Regions from separate parts of the Streptomyces sp. NPDC051136 genome, predicted to be linked through region 1. Evidence: riboswitches for the same ligand, from Rfam matches in the RefSeq annotation. Region 1 holds a riboswitch; each other region holds the start of a gene.

What was found. Region 1 has a riboswitch for cobalamin ahead of ACIBCJ_RS14960 (ABC transporter substrate-binding protein). Riboswitches for the same ligand answer to the same signal wherever they lie in the genome.
Region 2: another riboswitch for cobalamin. It lies ahead of cobN (cobaltochelatase subunit CobN); the one in region 1 lies ahead of ACIBCJ_RS14960 (ABC transporter substrate-binding protein).
Region 3: another riboswitch for cobalamin. It lies ahead of ACIBCJ_RS18895 (ribonucleoside-diphosphate reductase subunit alpha); the one in region 1 lies ahead of ACIBCJ_RS14960 (ABC transporter substrate-binding protein).

Annotation. Positions count from the first base shown of each region.
Region 1 covers NZ_JBITFE010000004.1:552,048-558,461, reverse strand. The annotation lists gene ACIBCJ_RS14980 (hypothetical protein) at 1-308, opposite strand, end outside; gene ACIBCJ_RS14975 (hypothetical protein) at 315-1,004, opposite strand; gene ACIBCJ_RS14970 (ABC transporter ATP-binding protein) at 1,405-2,190, opposite strand; gene ACIBCJ_RS14965 (FecCD family ABC transporter permease) at 2,202-3,317, opposite strand; gene ACIBCJ_RS14960 (ABC transporter substrate-binding protein) at 3,314-4,339, opposite strand; cobalamin riboswitch at 4,388-4,509, opposite strand; gene ACIBCJ_RS14955 (class I SAM-dependent methyltransferase) at 4,599-5,348, opposite strand; gene ACIBCJ_RS14950 (MFS transporter) at 5,317-6,414, opposite strand, start outside.
Region 2 covers NZ_JBITFE010000009.1:63,792-70,205, reverse strand. The annotation lists gene ACIBCJ_RS25245 (SDR family oxidoreductase) at 1-122, shown strand, start outside; gene ACIBCJ_RS25240 (superoxide dismutase) at 287-928, opposite strand; gene cobN (cobaltochelatase subunit CobN) at 1,071-4,694, opposite strand; cobalamin riboswitch at 4,724-4,871, opposite strand; gene ACIBCJ_RS25230 (cobalamin biosynthesis protein CobG) at 4,927-6,405, shown strand; gene ACIBCJ_RS25225 (precorrin-8X methylmutase) at 6,402-6,414, shown strand, end outside.
Region 3 covers NZ_JBITFE010000006.1:213,118-219,531, reverse strand. The annotation lists gene ACIBCJ_RS18905 (helix-turn-helix domain-containing protein) at 1-657, opposite strand, end outside; gene ACIBCJ_RS18900 (ribonucleotide-diphosphate reductase subunit beta) at 929-1,969, opposite strand; gene ACIBCJ_RS18895 (ribonucleoside-diphosphate reductase subunit alpha) at 1,969-4,344, opposite strand; cobalamin riboswitch at 4,466-4,627, opposite strand; gene ACIBCJ_RS18890 (GNAT family N-acetyltransferase) at 4,689-5,195, opposite strand; gene mctP (monocarboxylate uptake permease MctP) at 5,280-6,414, opposite strand, start outside.

The DNA of each region.
Region 1 (6,414 bases):
CGCAGAAGGTGCTTGCGGGCCAGATGATGCCGACGTCGCGTCGCGATCAACCATCGAGGCCAACCGAGATAGCCCTCGAGGACGCGGTACAGCGGTGTCTGCAGGGCAGCAAGGACCAAGCCCAGGACCGCAGTGGCAACCAGACCGAAGATGGCAGCCCGGCCCGTCTCAGCTCCAAGTGCTTCGAACCTGCTCAGGTTCGGCACCACCACGAACCCGAACACCAGCACGTTGATCAGGCTGGGCAGGATCCAGCCGACCAGCAACGCACGCCCACCGCCGAGGGCGCTCTGAATCAGTCCGGTCACCGCTGACTACCGCTCGCCTCGGTTGCGGCGCACTAGACGGCGATACCACGGTTCGCGCAGATCGTCGTAAGGGCCGGAGACGATACCCGGAACCGGATGTGCGGAGTTCGATCCCGGCGGCGTTGGGACCTCACGCTGCTCCTCGGCGACAGCCTCGGCGTAGTCTCGTCCACGGTCTCTCAACTGATGCCACCGGTGCCTCTCACCCTCCGGTACGTGTTCACGGAATGCCGGACCAGGGGGGCGCGAGCCGATCGACCCCGACGTATCAGCACTCTGACTGGCGCTGACGCCGGCGCCGGCTCCGGCATCGGGCTGCGGGAGGGGCGGATCGAGTTCGGCGAGCGCGACGGCCAGTTCCCTCTTGAGGCAGCCCATCAGGTCCCAGATCCGGAAGCGTTTGTCGGCGTACGTCCCGGCGCGGTCTTCGTTGAGTGCGAGGAACGCGCCGAGGGCAACCCACAGGTGTGAGGGGTCGCCCGGGTACGTGGACCTGAAACCATCGGAGGCCATCTCGGCCCAGACAGGCAGAACGCTCCGCATGCCGGCGTTGAATTCGTCTATCACGCCACCGAGCATGGCCAGCCTGGCATCCGCCTCCTCTGTCGAGATGTCGATACCTTTCAGCTGCTCCAATGCATGCGCAGCAGCGTCATGGACGGTTCGAACTGCGCGCCCGGCTTCTTCCGCTTCCATGGGGCACGACCGTACTGTCCCGGCGACTGTTCGGTCTGCCCAATGGGGCGAACTCGTTCATGCCAGGCGGCTGCTGATCATGTGCTCCACCCGTCACCGGAGCATTCAGGTGTCTGCCCGTTGCCCTGTCGGCCCGGCATCCGGTTCAGGCATGGCCACCAACCTCCTGAGCTGCGGTCGTGAAGCGGCAGGGAGGAAAGTGCGCTGCGCGGGGCGTGACGGTCGCGGCGACAGTCCCTCCTCGCTACCTGGGCGTCCCGCGCTTCACCTGGCTCACGAGCCGTTGCTGGGTGCCCCGGCGTCCAGCGACGCGATTGTGGGAAGGACGTGAGCGAAGGGCGACGACGGCGAAGCCGGCCGGGCCGTGATTGATGTGTGCCCGGCAGCAGGGAGAAGCCCTTCATGCGGGTGACTCTTCGGGGAGGAACGTCACCTGCGGGGCGCCCGTGCGGGGATGCGTGGCGACTTCCGCCGCCACCCCGTAGACCTCGGCGAGGAGCCGCGGGGTGAGTATCTCGGTGGGTGGGCCCGAGGCGGTGACTTCGCCGTCGTGCAGGACGTAGAGGCGGTCGCAGTAGTAGGCGGCCAGGTTGAGGTCGTGCAGGGCGAGCAGGACGGTCGTGGGCAGGCGGCGCAGGGTGCCGAGCACCGACAGCTGGTGCCGGACGTCGAGGTGGTTGGTGGGTTCGTCGAGGACCAGGAGGGTGGGCTGCTGGGCCAGGGCGCGCGCGATGAGGACGCGTTGGCGCTCGCCGCCGGAGAGCCGGTCGAAGGGGCGGTCGGCCAGGTGGAGGGCGTCGACCGCGAGGAGCGCGCGGTCGATGAGGCCGGCGTCTTCGGGCGTGTCACCGGCGAGGAGTCGTTTGTGCGGGGTGCGGCCCATGGCGACGACCTCGCGGACGGCGAGGTCGAAGTCGGCGGCCGAGTCCTGTACCACCGCCGCCACGGTGCGGGCCAGTTGCCGCACCGGCAGCGTCCAGGCGTCGTCTCCGTCGACCCTGACCCGGCCGGTGTCGGGGCGCAGGACGCGGTAGACGGTGCGCAGGAGGCTCGACTTGCCGCTGCCGTTGGGGCCGACGAGCCCGATGGTCTCGCCGGGGCGGGCGGTCAGGGAGACGTCGCGCACCAGGTGGCGGGCTCCGGCGGTGAGCGTGACGCCGTCGACGCTCAGTTCGGCCGGCGCCATGCCGGTCGCGGTCATGCCACTCCTCGGTCGGTGCCGCGTCGGGCGTCCCGGCGCATCAGCCACAGGAAGAAGGGCCCGCCGCACAGGGCGGTGAGCACGCCGACGGGTATCTCCATCGGCGCGGCGATCGTCCGCGCGGCGATGTCGGCCCAGATGAGGAAGACCGCTCCGCCGAGTGCCGCCGTCGGCAGGACCCGGCGGTGGTCGCCGCCGACGAACAGGCGCACGACGTGGGGCATCATCAGGCCGACGAAGCCGATCGGTCCGGCCGCCGCGACCAGGACTCCCGTCACGAGGGAGAGCAGGACGAACAGGCGGGCGCGGAAGCGGGCCACGTCCAGTCCCATCGTGCTGGCCGCCTCCTCGCCGGCCAGCAGCAGGTTCAGGTTGCGGGCCTGCGCCATGAGGACGCCGATGCCGAGCAGCAGGGCGGCGCTCGGCAGCCACAGCGTCTCCCAGTTGACGCCGCCGAGACCGCCGAGGGTCCAGGCGAGGACCGCGCGGGCCTCGTTGCCCCGGTCGGTGGTGAGCAGCAGCAGATCGAGTACCGCGGTGAGTACCGCCGCGATCGCCACTCCCGACAGCACGAGCCGCGACGAGGTGATGCGTCCGCCGGTGCGGGCGGTGGCGTACACGAGCAGGAGCGCGCCCAGCGCCCCCACGAAGGCGGCCACCGACAGGGAAGCCGGTCCGAAGAGGGTGAACCCGAACACGATCACCGAGACCGCGCCGAGCGACGCCCCGGAGGAGACGCCGAGCAGGTACGGCTCGGCGAGCGGATTGCGCACCAGTGCCTGCAGGGCGGTGCCGATCACCGCGAGTCCTGCGCCGGTGACCGCACCGAGCAGCACCCGCGGCGCCCGTACGTCCACCACGATGGTCTCCCGGGCCCGTGACCAGCCCGGCTGCTGCCAGTCGGCGCCCAGCGCGTGCGTCACGATGCCCCACACCTGGCCCGGCGGTACGTGCACGGAGCCGATCGCGAGGCCCGCCGTCGCGGAGACGACGAGCAGAGCGGTGAGCACCAGCAGCGTGACGCCGAGCCGCGTACGGCCCTGTCCTGATTCGGTGGTCTTCCGCCGTGGCACCGTCCCTTCGGCGGGCGTGCCGGTGGCGGCCTGGGTCACTGGAAGCTCTCCGGGTGCAGTCCGCGGGCCAGGTCGTCGACCGCGTAGGCCGAGCGGATGCCGACCAGCGTGGCGGTCAGCGGCAGGACCACGAACCGCTTGTTCCTGACGGCGGGTACGTCGGCGAGCGCGGTCTGGGAGAGCAGGAACTTCTTCTTGTCCTCGACGCTTCCGGCGCCGGCGTAGTCGTAGATCGCGATGACTTCCGGCTTGCGCTCGACGACCTGCTCCCAGGAGACGTCGCCGAAGACGTCGTCCAGGTCGGCGAAGACGTTCTTGCCGCCGGCCAGCCGGATCAACTCGGTGCCCAGGCCCTTGCCGCCCGCGGTGAAGGCGCTCTTGTCGCCGCTGTCGTAGACGAAGACGGGCATCTCGCGCTCGCCCTCGACCTCGGCGGTGGCCTTCGCGACGCGGCCTCGCAGGTCGGTGACCAGCTTGTCGGCCCGGTCCGGGACTCCGAAGATCTTGCCGATGGTCCGGATCTCGTCGTAGGTGTCCTTCATCGTCACCTGCCCTTTGCCGCAGTACTCGCGGTTGAGGTAGGTGTCGATGCCGGCGTCGGCGAACGCCTTGCGGGAACGGCCCTCCTTCTCGGCGAAGGCGCTGCCGTAGCCGCCGTAGACGAAGTCGGGTTCGGCGTCCAGGATCTTCTCGAACGACGGCTCCCTCTCCGCCAGTTCGGGGATCGCCTCGTAGTCCTTCTTCAGCTCGGGCAGGACGGCCGAGTCGGGGAAGGCCATACCGACCATGCGGTCCTCGAGACCGAGGGCGAGCATGAGTTCCGCCGGATGCTGGTGGATGGTGACCACCCGCGACGGCGGCTCGTCGTACGTCGTCTTCACGCCGCAGTTGTCGATGGTGACCGGGAAGCCCGCGGGCGCGGCGGCGGTCGCCTTCGCGTCCCGGTCGCCGTCGTCGGACGCACCGCAGGCGGCGGTCAGCAGCACTGATGAAAGGGCCACGGCTGCGGCCGTGGCGCGGAGGAACCCGCGCGTGCGGGCAGGGGTGAACAACTGGGACACGTGAAGCCTCCTGGAGTCCGCGCTCCTCGGATCGGGCCCGCGACGGACCAGTGTCCTGACTCCCGGATCGACGTTCCCTCCGCCTTCCCGCGCGGTGCGCAGTGGCATGTCGGAGGGGCGCTCCCCGGTCACAGTGGCGGGACCGTGCCGGAATCGCACCGGCTTCCTGTCTCCCGTCGCGGCGATGACCAGGCGATCCTACGGTCCCGCGAGCCGACGGCAAAAGGGCGTGCGGACCCGGCCGCACGCCCCGCCTTCCTCACGCCTCGTGGACCGCCCGCAGGACGAGCCGCTCGGCGTTCTCGTCGTACGGGCGTCCGTCGAACCCGCCGAAGACCTCCACGCGGCCGAACCCCGCCTCCTCGGCCATCCGCCGCAGCTCCACCGCGCTGTACACGAACCACGTCAAGGTGGCCCGCGTCACCCGCTCGCCCCGGACCAGTACCCACTCGCTGCGCAGCCGTGCCCAGTCGTCCAGCACGGAGTCGGTCTGCACCATCAGGTCCTCGCCCCGCCGCACCACCTTGGGCGGGGTGACCCTGCGGGCCAGCAGCTCCTTCCCGGCGAGATCGAGAATGAGTGTGCCGCCGGGGGCCAGGCAGCTGTGCATGGTGCGCAGCACGCGCGCGTTGTCGGCGGGGTCCTCGAAGTATCCGAAGGAGGTGAACATGTTGAGGACGACGTCGAAGCCGCCCGGCGCTTCGTACTCGCGTGCGTCGGCCCGGACGTACGTCACGTCGGCACCGGCGTCGGCCGAGCGCTTGCGTGCCCGGTCCAGCATGGCCGGGCTCAGGTCCACTCCGGTCACGCGGTGACCGCGGCGGGCGAGGGGCACGGTGAAGACGCCCGGCCCGCAGCACAGGTCCAGCACGCGTGACCTCTCGGTCAGGGCGAGCAGGGGAGAGGTGTCGAGGAGTTCCTCGGCCTGCTCGTGGCGCTGCTCGGAGAAGAGGAAGTCGTGGAACTCGGTCCAGAAGTCATCGTCCTGGAATCCGCCCGTCCGTGTCATCGCGCGTCAGTGCTCCTTCGTGGTCGCCGTCGGGGACAGGGCGCCGCGCCGTGCGACGGCGCAGCGTGAGCAGCAGAGGGGGAAGCAGCAGGCACTGGGCTGCTGCCAGCAGCCAGAACCAGCCGGTGTGGCCGGCCCGTTCACCGAGGCTGTACACCTGGCCGCCCAGCACGCCGCTCGCGCAGGCGCCCAGGCCCGCGGCCAGTCGCTGCTGACCGAAGACCACGGCGTCCGAGCGGGGGCTGCGGAGCAGTGCCTCCAGGTCGTTCTTGAGGAACAGCACGATGTCGCCGAGGGTGATCAGCGCGCCGCCCGCCAGCAGCGCCGTCCGGGTGCCGGCCGCCAGCACGGCCAGGCCCGCTGCCAGGCCCGTGAATCCGACCGCGAGGGCGAGGGCGTACGGCATGCGCCGGATCAGGCCGGAGGCGAGCGGCTGTACGACGATGACCAGCGTGAAACAGAGCAGCAGCACCAGACTGTAGAAGCCGCTGGAGGCGCGCTCGACGGCGTACACCGCCAGGAAGTGCTGGAAGTGGAAGTAGAGGTAGAAGGCCAGCGCGTTGGCGGCGAACGGCAGGAGTGCCACGCCGGCGAGTAGTCCCGGGCGGGCCGTTTCCGTCGATTCGGCGGCGTGCGTCCCGTGGGTCTGCGGCAGCCGTGCGTGTCCCGCCGTGACCGCGAGGAACAGCGTCGTGACGGCTGCGAACAGCCAGCCGGGCGAGGACAGGACGAACGGCCCGGCGATGAGCGGGCCGACCGCCATCCCGGCGTTGAGCGCCGCGTTGCCCGCCGACAGGAACGCCGGGCGGCGCTCGTCGTCGACGCCGTGCACCAGGTACGCCTTGTTGGCGGGCAGGTAGAGCGCGGCACCGCAGCACGTCAGGACCAGTGCGCCGACCGCGAGGGGCGGCCAGCGCAGGGCCAGCAGGAGCCCGGTGAAACCGGCGGAGCGTACGACCAGTGCCCACAGCATGGTGCGGCGCAGCCCGATCCGGTCCGCGAGGGCTCCGCCGACGATGCCGCCCGAGAACTGCACGAGCGATGCCACGGCCAGGACGACGCCGAC
Region 2 (6,414 bases), on a different contig from region 1:
CGGGCTCCGCCGAGGTCCTCGCCGACCGGTGGAGCCGGGACGTCAAGTCCCGTCTGCCGCTGGCGCCGGAGGAGTTCGGCGCCGCGATGGACCGCGCCCTCGCGGCGCTGATGGCGGCCTGAGTGCCACTGTCCCCGTGCGGGGGGCCCGCCGCCCGGTTCCGCTCCCGGGGGCGGACGAACGGCGGAAGGCCCCCGGGGGCGCGAGTCCCCCGGGGGCCTTCCGTGGTGCCGCCTGCCCGGTGAAGGGTGAGAAGACGATCACGAGGCAGGACGTCTCAGGTGGTTCAGGGGGCCAGCAGCAGGGCGTTGGTGCGGGACTTGGCGGCCTCGTAGCGCTTGGCGACGTCCTGCCAGTTGACGACGGCCCACATGGCGTCGATGAAGTCGACCTTCTGGTTCTTGTACTGCAGGTAGAACGCGTGCTCCCAGGCGTCGAAGACCAGGATCGGGGTGGAGCCCTGGCCGACGTTGCCCTGGTGGTCGTAGACCTGCTCGACGATCAGGCGGCCGCTCAGGGGCTCGTAGGCCAGCACGCCCCAGCCCGAACCCTGGGTGGTCGCGGCGGCCTTGGTCAGCTGCGTCTTGAAGCCGGCGAAGGAGCCGAAGGACTCGGTGATCGCGTCGGCCAGGTCGCCCACGCCGTCGGCCGCCAGGGGCTCGCCGCCGCCGTCGCCGGTCATGTTGTGCCAGTAGATCGAGTGCAGGATGTGACCGGAGAGGTGGAAGGCCAGGTTCTTCTCCAGGCCGTTGATGGAGCCCCACTGCTCCTTGTCCCGCGCCTCGGCGAGCTGCTCCAGCGTGTCGTTGGCGCCCTTCACGTACGCGGCGTGGTGCTTGTCGTGGTGCAGCTCGATGATCTGCGGGTTGATGACCGGTTCGAGCTCCGCGTAGTCGTAGGGAAGCTCAGGGAGCGTGTACACCGCCATGTCCAACATCCTCCGACGTTATTGCCAATAATGTGCAAGTGCACGCTAACAGCAGATGCCGGAGCGGAAGATCAGGCATTGGTCCTAGGACCCGTGTCGCCCGGCGGGCGGGCGGCACGGGTCCGTCGCGGGCCGGCCGTGCTCAGTCCTCGCCCTCCAGGTCGCCCTCGGTCTCCAGGTACGCCTGGCGCAGCGCGGCCAGGACCTCCGGGTCGGGCTTCTCCCACATGCCACGCGACTCCGCCTCCAGCAGCCGCTCGGCGATGCCGTGCAGGGCCCAGGGGTTGGCCTGCTGGAGGAACTCGCGGTTGGCCGGGTCCAGGACGTAGGTCTCGGTGAGCTTGTCGTACATCCAGTCGGCCATGACACCCGTGGTGGCGTCGTAGCCGAAGAGGTAGTCGACGGTCGCGGCGAGTTCGAAGGCGCCCTTGTAGCCGTGGCGGCGCATCGCCTCGATCCACTTGGGGTTGACCACGCGGGCACGGAAGACGCGGGAGGTCTCCTCGACCAGCGTGCGCGTGCGGACGGTCTCGGGCCGGGTGGAGTCGCCGATGTACGCCTCGGGGGCGGTGCCGCGCAGGGCGCGGACGGCGGCCACCATGCCGCCGTGGTACTGGAAGTAGTCGTCCGAGTCGGCGATGTCGTGTTCGCGGGTGTCGGTGTTCTTCGCGGCCACCGCGATGCGCCGGTACGCCGTCTCCATCTCGTCGCGGGCCGGGCGGCCGTCGAGGTCGCGGCCGTAGGCGTAGCCGCCCCAGACGGTGTAGACCTCGGCGAGGTCGGCGTCGGTGCGCCAGTCGCGGGAGTCGATGAGCTGGAGCAGTCCGGCGCCGTAGGTGCCGGGACGGGAGCCGAAGATGCGGGTGGTGGCCCGGCGTTCGTCACCGTGCTCGGCGAGGTCGGCCTGGACGTGGGCGCGGACGCGGTTGACCTCGGCGGGCTCCTCCAGGGACGCGGCGAGCCGTACGGCGTCGTCGAGCAGGCCGACGGTGTGCGGGAAGGCGTCCCGGAAGAAACCCGAGATGCGCAGGGTGACGTCGATGCGGGGGCGGCCCAGCTCCTCGTACGGGACGGGTTCGAGGCCGGTGACGCGGCGGGAGGCGTCGTCCCAGACCGGGCGGACGCCGAGCAGGGCGAGGGCCTCGGCGACGTCGTCGCCCGCGGTGCGCATGGCGCTGGTGCCCCACAGGGAGAGGCCGACGGAGGTCGGCCAGTCGCCGTGGTCGGTGCGGTACCGCTCCAGGAGGCTGTCGGCGAGGGCCTGCCCGGTCTCCCAGGCCAGCCGGGAGGGGACGGCCTTGGGGTCGACCGAGTAGAAGTTGCGGCCGGTCGGCAGGACGTTGACCAGGCCGCGCAGCGGCGACCCGGAGGGCCCGGCGGGGACGAAGCCGCCGTTCAGGGCGTGCACGGCGTGGTCGATCTCGGCGGTGGTGGCGGCGAGCCGCGGGACGACCTCGCGGGCCGCGAACTCCAGGATCGCGGCGACCTGTTCGCCGTGCCCGGTGGGTACGGCGGCCGGGTCCCAGTCCGCGTCCTCCATCGCCTGGACGAGCGCGCGGGCCCGTTCCTCGGCGGCGTCGGCCGTGGTGCGGGTGGCGGCGGACTCGTCCAGGCCCAGGGCCTCGCGCAGACCGGGCAGGGCGGTGGCGCCGCCCCATATCTGGCGGGCGCGCAGGATGGCGAGCACGAGGTTGACGCGGTCGGCGCCGGCGGGCGGGGTGCCGAGGACGTGCAGGCCGTCGCGGATCTGGGCGTCCTTGACCTCGCAGAGCCAGCCGTCGACATGGAGGATCATGTCGTCGAAGCCCTCGTCGTCGGGCCGGTCGTCGAGGCCGAGGTCGTGGTCGAGCTTCGCGGCCTGGATGAGGGTCCAGATCTGGGCGCGGATCGCCGGGAGCTTGGCCGGGTCCATGGCCGCGATCTGGGCGTACTCGTCGAGGAGTTGTTCCAGGCGGGCGATGTCGCCGTAGGAGTCGGCGCGGGCCATCGGCGGGACGAGGTGGTCGATGAGCGTGGCGTGGACGCGGCGCTTGGCCTGGGTGCCCTCGCCGGGGTCGTTGACGAGGAACGGGTAGATCAGCGGGAGGTCGCCGAGGGCGGCGTCGGGGCCGCAGGCGGCGGACAGGCCGGCGTTCTTGCCGGGCAGCCACTCCAGGTTGCCGTGCTTGCCCAGGTGGATCATGGCGTCCGCGCCGAAGCCGCCGTCCTCGGTGCTCGCGGCGATCCAGCGGTAGGCGGCGAGGTAGTGGTGGGAGGGCGGCAGGTCCGGGTCGTGGTAGATGGCGATGGGGTTCTCGCCGAAGCCGCGCGGGGGCTGGATGAGGATCAGCAGGTTGCCGTGGCGCAGGGCGGCCAGCACGATGTCGCCCTCGGGGTTGCGGCTGCGGTCGACGAACATCTCGCCCGGCGGCGGGCCCCAGTGCTGCTCGACGGAGGTGCGCAGCTCCTCGGGGAGGGTCGCGTACCAGCGCCGGTAGTCGGCGGCCGGGACGCGCACCGGGTTGCGGGCGAGCTGCTCCTCGGTCAGCCAGTCCTGGTCGTGGCCGCCCGCCTCGATCAGCGCGCGGATCAGCTCGTCGCCGTCGCCGGAGACCAGGCCGGGGACCTCGCCGGTGCCGAAGTCGTACCCCTCCTCGCGCAGCCTGCGCAGCAGGGCGACGGCGCTGGCGGGGGTGTCGAGGCCGACCGCGTTGCCGATGCGGGAGTGCTTGGTCGGGTAGGCGGAGAGCACGAGGGCCAGGCGCTTGCCGGCGGCCGGGATGTGCCGCAGACGGGCGTGGCGTACGGCGATGCCGGCGACGCGGGCGGCGCGTTCGGGGTCGGCGACGTACGCCGGGAGGCCGTCGGCGTCGATCTCCTTGAAGGAGAACGGGACGGTGATCAGGCGGCCGTCGAACTCCGGCACGGCGATCTGGCTGGCCGCGTCCAGGGGCGACACCCCCTCGTCGTTCTCCTCCCAGGCGGTGCGCGACCCGGTCAGGCACAGGGCCTGGAGGATGGGCACGTCCAGCGCGGTGAGCGCGCCCGCGTCCCAGGACTCGTCGTCGCCGCCCGCGGAGGCTTCGGCGGGCTTGGTGCCGCCCGCCGCGAGGACGGTGGTGACGATCGCGTCCGCGGCGCGCAGCTCGGCGATCAGCTCGGGCTCGGGGGCGCGCAGGGAGGCGACGTAGAGGGGCAGGGGGCGGCCGCCGGCGGCCTCCACGGCGTCGCACAGGGCGTGCACGAAGGCGGTGTTGCCGCTCATGTGGTGGGCGCGGTAGTAGAGCACGGCCACGGCCGGGCCCTCGCCGCGGGCCGGTTCGCGCTCCAGCGGACCCCAGGTGGGCGCGGGCGCGGGGGCGTCGAAACCGTGGCCGGTGAGCAGGACGGTGTCGGACAGGAAGCGGGCGAGCTGCTCCAGGTTGGCCGGTCCGCCGTGGGCGAGGTACGCGTGCGCCTCGGCGGCGATGCCGACGGGCACGGTGGAGGCTGCCATCAGCTGGGCGTCGGGCGCCTGTTCACCGGTGAGGACGACGACCGGGCGGCCGTCGGCGAGCAGCAGGTCCAGGCCCTCCTCCCAGGCGCGCACTCCGCCGAGGAGGCGGACGACGACCAGGCCCACGCCGTCGAGGAGGCCGGGCAGGTCCTCGATCGGCAGGCGGGAGGGGTTGGCGAAGCGGTAGGGCACCGGACCGGCGGCCGCGCGGGCGCTGAGCAGGTCGGTGTCGGACGTCGACAGGAGCAGGATGCGGGGCTGCGCGGCGCGCTCCCCGGACGAATGCGGCATGCGTCGTCTGGCCTTCCTCGGGGTCCGCGCCCCGGGCGGTGAAAGACGGCGGGAGTTCCTGGCTCGTCCGGCCTCTTAGTGGCCGGATTCACAGTGGCGGGACCGCGCCGGGTTCGCACCGGGCTTCCTCCCCTGTCGCCGTCGTGGCGGCGGCGGACCGGACGATCCACCTGGTCAGCATAGTAAGGGGCGGCGCAAGAGGGCAGGGCATACAGCCGGTGTGATGGTCGGTATGCTCGCCGCCGTGCCCACTCCTCCCCCGCTTTCGTCCCCGTCGGCCGCGCCGGTTCCGCGGCACCGCGGCGACGCCTGCCCGGGGTCGCTGCGGCTGCACGCCGCCGACGACGGCGCCCTGGCCCGGGTCCGCGTGCCCGGCGGTGTCCTGACCGCCCGGCAGGCGCACGCCCTCGCGGAGGCGGCCCGGCAACTGGGCGACGGGGAGCTGCACCTGACCTCCCGCGGCAACGTGCAGTTGCGCGGACTCGGCGACGCGTGCGGCGGCGAGTTGGCCGGTCTGCTGGAGGAGGCCGGGCTCCTGCCGTCCCGTGGGCACGAGAGGGTGCGCAACATCGTGGCGTCGCCGCTGTCCGGGCTGGACGGGAACGGGGTGCGCGAGGTGCGGCCCTGGCTGTCGGCGCTGGACGCGGCGCTGTGCGCGAGCGGGGCGGCGCGCGGACTGTCGGGGCGATTCCTGTTCGCGCTCGACGACGGGCGCGGTGACATGGCCCCGCTCGGCGCCGACGTGACCGTGCGCGCCACGGCCGACGGCGGTGCGCTGATCCGCCTGGGCTCCGCGCCGCAGACGCTGCGGGTCGCCGGGGGCGACGCTCCGCGGGCGGCGCTGCTGGCGGCCGAGGTGTTCCTGGAGTGCGCCGAGGGGTCCGCCGAGCGGGTCTGGCGCATCGACGACCTGGGGCCGGGGCACACCGAGTTGACCTCCGCCCTACGACACCGCCTCGCGGCGTCGGGCATCGACTGCACCCCGGGCCCGGGCGACGCGACGGGGACCGACGACACCCGGCCGCCGGACAATACGGCGGCCACCGGCACCACCCACGACCCGAGCGGCCCGGCCGGAACGGACGGCACCCGGGCCCCGAGCCGTGCGCCGGGACCCGACAGGGCCCGGGAGCCGATCCCCGCGCCAGACACCGTCGGCACCCGCCCCCCGGGCAGCCCGGCGGCCACCGGCGGGCCCCCTCCCGGGATCGTCGGCTCCGCTCTGTCCGTCCATGTCCCGCTCGGGCGCCTGACCGCCCCGCAGTGGCGGGAGTTGACCGCGGTCGCCCCCGGTGAACTGCGCCTCACCCCCTGGCGCGGCGTCGTCGTCCCCACCGCGGACATGACCGCGTCCGAGCGGAGCGCCGCCCTCTCCCGCCTGGCCGCCGCGGGCCTCGTCACCGACCCCGCCTCGCCCTGGCCGGGCGTCGGCGCGTGCATCGGGCGGCCGGGGTGCGGCAAGTCCCACGCGGACGTCCGCGCCGACGCGACCCGCGCCCTCGGCGCCGTGGGCGGTGCCCGCCTCCCGCTGTACTGGTCCGGCTGCGAGCGGCGGTGCGGCCACCCCCGGGGCGACCGCGTCGACGTGACCGCCGTACCGGACGGCGGTTACCGCGTCACGCGGACCGACGGCGCCGGGCGGCAGACCCGCACCGCCGCGGTCCACGACCTGTCCGACCTCGCCACCGCCCTGGCGGCGATCACCTCATGAGCCGTACGA
Region 3 (6,414 bases), on a different contig from region 1:
CAGCACCTCGCCGACGGTGTCGCAGGAGGAGCGCGGCAGCGGCCGCTCGATGTACTGCGCCTGCCCGCCGTCCCGGTGCGGCGGCACCACCATCCGCCGGGCGATGCGGTTGGCGACCTCGGGTCCCTGCTCCTTGCGCACGATGTGCAGACAGGCGTCGATGCCGGCGGCGGTCCCGGCGGACGTGATCACCGGGTCCTCGTCGACGTAGAGGACGTCCGGCGCCACCTCGGCGCGCGGGTACTGCCGGCGCAGCTCGGCCGCGTGGTGCCAGTGCACCGCGCAGCGCCGCCCGTCCAGCAGGCCGGCGGCGCCCAGCACGAAGACGCCGGAGCACACGCTCAGCACGCGCGTGCCCCGGTCCGTCGCCCTGCGCAGGGCCTCCAGCAGCTCGGGCGGGTACTCCCGGCGGACGAAGTCGCTGCCCGCCGGCACCGCGATCAGGTCGGCCTCGTCCAGCCGGTCGAGTCCGTACGGCGTGGACACGGTCAGACCGCCGACATGGGTGCCCAGCGTGGGGCCCTCCGCGGAGACCACCGCGAAGTCGTACTCAGGCAGGCCCTCGTCGCTCCGGTCGATGCCGAAGACCTCGCAGATCACGCCCAGTTCGAAGGGGTGCGCGCCGTCCAGCAGGACGGCGGCCACGTTGCGCAGCATGCCGCCAGTGTGCCTCGGAAGTGGCAGGAAATCGAGGCCCTACGGCAGTCCTGCCACTCCCGGTAAGGAGCATCCGGCGCGACAGTGGTGTCATGACCGGAAACCAGATCGAAGGCCTTGTCGGAATGCTCGCGACCTTCGGACTCCTCGTCCTCATGGTCCTCCCCTCGGTGATCGGCGTCGTGCGCGACAAGCGCGTCGACCGTCAGATCAGGGAGGCCCGGGAGGGGAGGAGCCGAGGGAAGGAGACTCAGCAGCAGCCTCAGCAGACTCAGAAGTCCTCGGACAGGTCGACGGTGCCCTCCACCGCCACCTGGTACGCCGAGGGGCGCCGCTCGAAGAAGTTGGTCAACTCCTGAACCCCCTGCAGCTCCATGAAGGAGAAGGGGTTCTCGGAGCCGTAGACCGGGGCGAAGCCGAGCCGGGTCAGACGCTGGTCGGCCACGCACTCCAGGTACTGCCGCATCGAGTCGGTGTTCATACCCGGGAGGCCGTCACCGCACAGGTCGCGCGCGAACTGCAGCTCGGCCTCGACGGCCTCCCTCAGCATGTCGGTGACCTGCTCCCCGAGCCGCTCGTCGAACAGCTCCGGCTCCTCCTTGCGGACGGTGTCGACGACGTCGAACGCGAAGGACATGTGCATGGTCTCGTCCCGGAACACCCAGTTGGTGCCGGTGGCCAGTCCGTGCAGCAGGCCCCGGCTGCGGAACCAGTAGACGTAGGCGAAGGCGCCGTAGAAGAACAGACCCTCGATGCACGCGGCGAAGCAGATGAGGTTCAGCAGGAAACGGCGCCGGTCGGCCCGGGACTCCAGGCGGTCGATCGACTCCACCGAGTCCATCCACCGGAAGCAGAACTCGGCCTTCTCCCGGATGGAGGGGATGTTCTCCACGGCCGCGAAGGCGGCGGCACGGTCCTCCGGGTCGGGCAGGTAGGTGTCCAGCAGGGTCAGGTAGAACTGGACGTGGACGGCCTCCTCGAAGAGCTGGCGGCTCAGGTACAGCCGCGCCTCGGGGGAGTTGATGTGCTTGTACAGCGTCAGCACCAGGTTGTTCGCCACGATCGAGTCACCGGTGGCGAAGAAGGCCACCAGCCGGCCGATCAGGTGCTGCTCCTCGGGGCTGAGCTTCGCCAGGTCGGCGACGTCCGAGTGGAGGTCGACCTCCTCGACGTGCCAGGTGTTCTTGATGGCGTCCCGGTAGCGCTCGTAGAAGTCCGGGTAGCGCATCGGGCGCAGGGTCAGCTCGAAGCCCGGGTCGAGCAGGTTCTTCGTCACGCGGTTCTCGGGGTTCGCGGGGGTCTCGGCGGTCATTACTGGCAGGCCTCGCAGGACTCGGGGTTTTCCAGGGAGCAGGCGACCGCTTCGGGACCGGGGGCGGCCTGCGCGGGGACGGTGGTGGCGCGGGCCGCGGCGCGGGCGATGCGGGTCGCCGGGCGTGAACGCAGGTAGTACGTGGTCTTCAGGCCCTGCTTCCAGGCGTACGCGTACATCGAGGAGAGCTTCCCGATGGTCGGCGTCTCCAGGAACAGGTTGAGGGACTGCGCCTGGTCCAGGTACGGGGTGCGGGCGGCGGCCATGTCGATCAGGCCGCGCTGCGGGATCTCCCAGGCGGTGCGGTACAGCGCGCGCACGTCCTCGGGGATCCAGGAGAAGCCCTGCACCGATCCGTTCGCCTCGCGCAGCGCCTCACGGGTGCGCGCGTCCCACACGCCGAGCCGCTTGAGGTCGTCCACCAGGTAGGAGTTGACCTGGAGGAACTCACCGGACAGCGTCTCGCGCTTGAACAGGTTGGACACCTGCGGCTCGATGCACTCGTAGACACCGGCGATGGAGGCGATGGTCGCGGTCGGCGCGATCGCCAGGAGCAGCGAGTTGCGCAGCCCGGTCGTCGCCATGCGGGCGCGCAGCGCGGCCCAGCGCTCCGGCCAGGCGGGCTCCACGCCGTAGTGGTCCGGGTGCAGCACGCCCTGTGCCGTACGGGTCTTCTCCCAGGCCGGGGCGGGGCCACCGCGCTCGGCGAGGTCGGCGGAGGTCTCGTACGCGGCGAGCATGATCCGCTCGGCGATGCGGGTGGACAGGGCCTTCGCCTCGGGCGAGTCGAAGGGCAGGCGCAGCTGGAAGAAGACGTCCTGCAGGCCCATCGCGCCGAGCCCGACCGGGCGCCAGCGGGCGTTGGAGCGGCCCGCCTGCTCGGTCGGGTAGAAGTTGATGTCGACGACCCGGTCCAGGAAGGTCACGGCGGTGCGGACGGTGGCGTCCAGGCGCTCCCAGTCGAGGTCACCCGCCGTCCGGTCGACGAACGCGCCGAGGTTGACCGAGCCGAGGTTGCAGACCGCCGTCTCCCCGTCGTCCGTGACCTCCAGGATCTCCGTGCAGAGGTTGGAGGAGTGGACGACGTGGCCGGGGGTCGCGGTCTGGTTGGCCGTGCGGTTGGCGGTGTCCTTGAAGGTCATCCAGCCGTTGCCGGTCTGCGCCAGGGTGCGCATCATGCGGCCGTACAGCTCACGGGCGGGCAGCACCTTGCGGGCGAGTCCCGCCTCCTCCGCCCCGCGGTACGCGGCGTCGAACTCCTCGCCCCACAGGTCGGTCAGCTCCGGCACGTCGGCGGGGGAGAACAGCGACCAGGACCCGTCGGCGTCCACGCGGCGCATGAACTCGTCCGGGATCCAGTGCGCGAGGTTCAGGTTGTGCGTACGGCGGGCGTCCTCACCGGTGTTGTCCCGCAGCTCCAGGAACTCCTCGACGTCCGCGTGCCAGGTCTCCAGGTAGACCGCCGCGGCACCCTTGCGCCGGCCGCCCTGGTTCACGGCGGCGACCGAGGCGTCCAGCGTCTTCAGGAACGGGACGATGCCGTTGGAGTGCCCGTTGGTGCCGCGGATCAGCGAACCGCGGGAACGGACGCGGGAGTAGGCGATGCCGATGCCGCCGGCGTGCTTGGACAGGCGGGCCACCTGGTGCAGCCGGTCGTAGAGGGAGTCCAGCTCGTCCTTGGGGGAGTCCAGGAGGTAGCAGGACGACATCTGGGCGTGCCGGGTGCCGGAGTTGAAGAGGGTGGGCGAGGAGGGCAGGTAGTCCAGGCGGCTCATCAGACCGTAGAGCGCGGCGACCTCGTCGACCGACCGGGCGGTGTCGTCCTCGGCGAGTCCGGCGGCGACCCGCAGCAGGAAGTGCTGGGGGGTCTCGACGGCCTTGCGGGTGATCGGGTGGCGCAGCAGGTAGCGGCTGTACACGGTGCGCAGCCCGAAGTAGCCGAAGCGGTCGTCGGCGTCCGGGTCGACCAGCGCGTCCAGGCGGTCGCCGTGCAGCCGCACGAACGCGGCGGTGCGGTCGGCGATCAGGCCCTCGCGGTGCCCGGTGGCGACCGCGTCGGTGAAGGCGACGACTCCCTGTGAGGCGGCCTCGTCGCGGATGCCGAGGGTGAGCAGCCGGGCGGCCAGCCGGGAGTAGACCGGGTCCTCGGAGATCAGCCCGGCGGACGCCTCCGTGGCCAGCTCGCGCAGCTCGGCCTCGTCGGCGCGGGCGGACCGGCCGCGCAGTGCGGCGGCGGCCACTCGTCCGGGATCGGCGCCGGGGAGGTCGGCGGTGAGCCCGGTCAGGGTCCGCAGCAGGGCGGCACCGGGTCCGTCGGGTTCCCCGGTCGCCGTCACCGGGGTCGCTGAAGCCGGATCGGCTGGCGCGATGGTCACGTGGAGCACTCCCTCGCTCGGCACGGGGCCTGGGGGAGGGCAGGGGGCGGCACGAGCGCGCACGGCGTCGCGTCCACCGGCCCACTCCACGAGGCCCGGACGTCATGGCACCCGGGCCGGTTCGGCCGGGCGCACCGTCGGCAGGTCCTCGGACTGGACAGGCGTGCGCGCACGTGCGAAGACGTACGGATGCACGCAAGTACACCGTTGCGGGACAGTTCCGGATTCGCACCGGATTCCCCTGCGGCGACAGCGAGCACGAGCATACATCTAGTGCCGGGCTCCGCCAGCACCCCCAGATGTTGTGTCCGGCTGCCGTGCCCGCGCGTCGCGCCGGTTCGGTGTCAGAGCGTCAGCCGGTAGGTGAGCAGCGTGAAGCCGTCCAGCTCGGGAAGCGGGTTCCAGTCGCGGTCGGGCGTGCGCACGAAACCCAGGCGCTCGTAGAGGCGGTGGGCGGAGCGCATGGCGCGCTGGGTCGACAGCACGACGCCCGTGCACCCCTCGACGGACCGTGCCCGGTCGACGCAGGCCCGCACGAGGGCCTCACCGGCCCCGCGGCCGCGTGCCGGGCGGGAGACGGCGAGCATGCGTATCTCGGCCTCGCCGGGCCGCGCGATGTCCGCCATGGGGCCGCCCGAGGGCACGAAGGTGACGCCGCCGAGCACCTGGCCGTCCGCCGCGGCGACCAGCACCTGCGCGGCCGCCGCCCGCTTGCCCACGTTCCTCAGCTCACCGAGGTAGGCGTCGTCCTCACCGAAGTCGAGGAGGCCGTCCCGGAGATAGGCCTGCGCCGTGATCTCGCCGAGGGTGTCGTACTCGTCGTCGGCCGCCGGCCGGATCGCGAAGTCCATGCGGCCGAGTGTGCCCCACGGGTACGACGGCGGGCCGCCGGATTTCTCCGACGGCCCGCCTCGATGCCGGGACTCCGGCCGGGGTCAGTGCGAGCTGCCCGCCGTGGCCGGCGGCAGTTCCACCTGGACACCGGGGTCTCCGGCGTCCGCCGTGTAGTCGGCCGGGCTGGTCTCGTCCACGCCGTCGGGCGCCTTGAGGGCCCTCAGGACGAAGGTCAGGACCACGGTGACCACGACGTTCAGCACGAAGGCGGTGAGACCGATGTAGCCGATCTCGCCGATGCCGGGAATCTCGTCGGAGGAGCCGCCGAAGTGCTTCTGCGTCGGCGAGGCCACGCCGTAGGCGGCGACCGTGCCGTAGACCATGCCGACCGCCCAGCCGCCGAGCAGCGCCCAGCGGTGGAACCAGCGGGTGAACAGGCCGCCGACCAGGGCCGGGAAGGTCTGCAGGATCCAGATGCCGCCCAGCAGCTGGAAGTTGATCGCGACGGTCTTGTCCATGCCCAGGACGAAGATCAGCGCGCCCACCTTCACCAGGAGCGACACCAGCTTGGAGACCTTGGTCTCCTGCTGCGGCGTGGCGTCCGGCTTGATGAAGTCCTTGTAGATGTTGCGGGTGAAGAGGTTCGCGGCCGCGATCGACATGATCGCCGCCGGGACCAGGGCGCCGATGCCGATGGCCGCGAAGGCCACGCCCGCGAACCAGTCCGGGAACATGTTCTCGAACAGCTGCGGGATCGCCAGCTGGCCGTTCTTCACCTTCACCCCGGCCGCGATCGCCATGAAGCCCAGCAGCGCGAGCAGGCCCAGCATCAGCGAGTACAGCGGCAGGATCGTGGTGTTGCGGCGGATCACCTCACGGCTGCGCGAGGACAGCGTGGCGGTGATCGAGTGCGGGTACATGAACAGGGCCAGCGCCGAGCCGAGCGCCAGGGTCGCATACGTCCACTGGCCCCCCGCGGCCGGCACCACTCCGCCCGCCCCCGCCTCGGTGAACTTGTCGCTCGCCGACGCGAAGATGTCGTCGAAGCCGCCCAGCTTGATCGGGATGTAGATGATCGCCACCGCGATCACGATGTAGATCAGCGTGTCCTTCACGAACGCGATCAGCGCGGGCGCGCGCAGTCCCGACGAGTAGGTGTACGCCGCCAGCACGCCGAAGGCGATCAGCAGCGGCAGGTCCTTGACGAACCAGTTGGTGTCCTCGCCGCCGCCGACG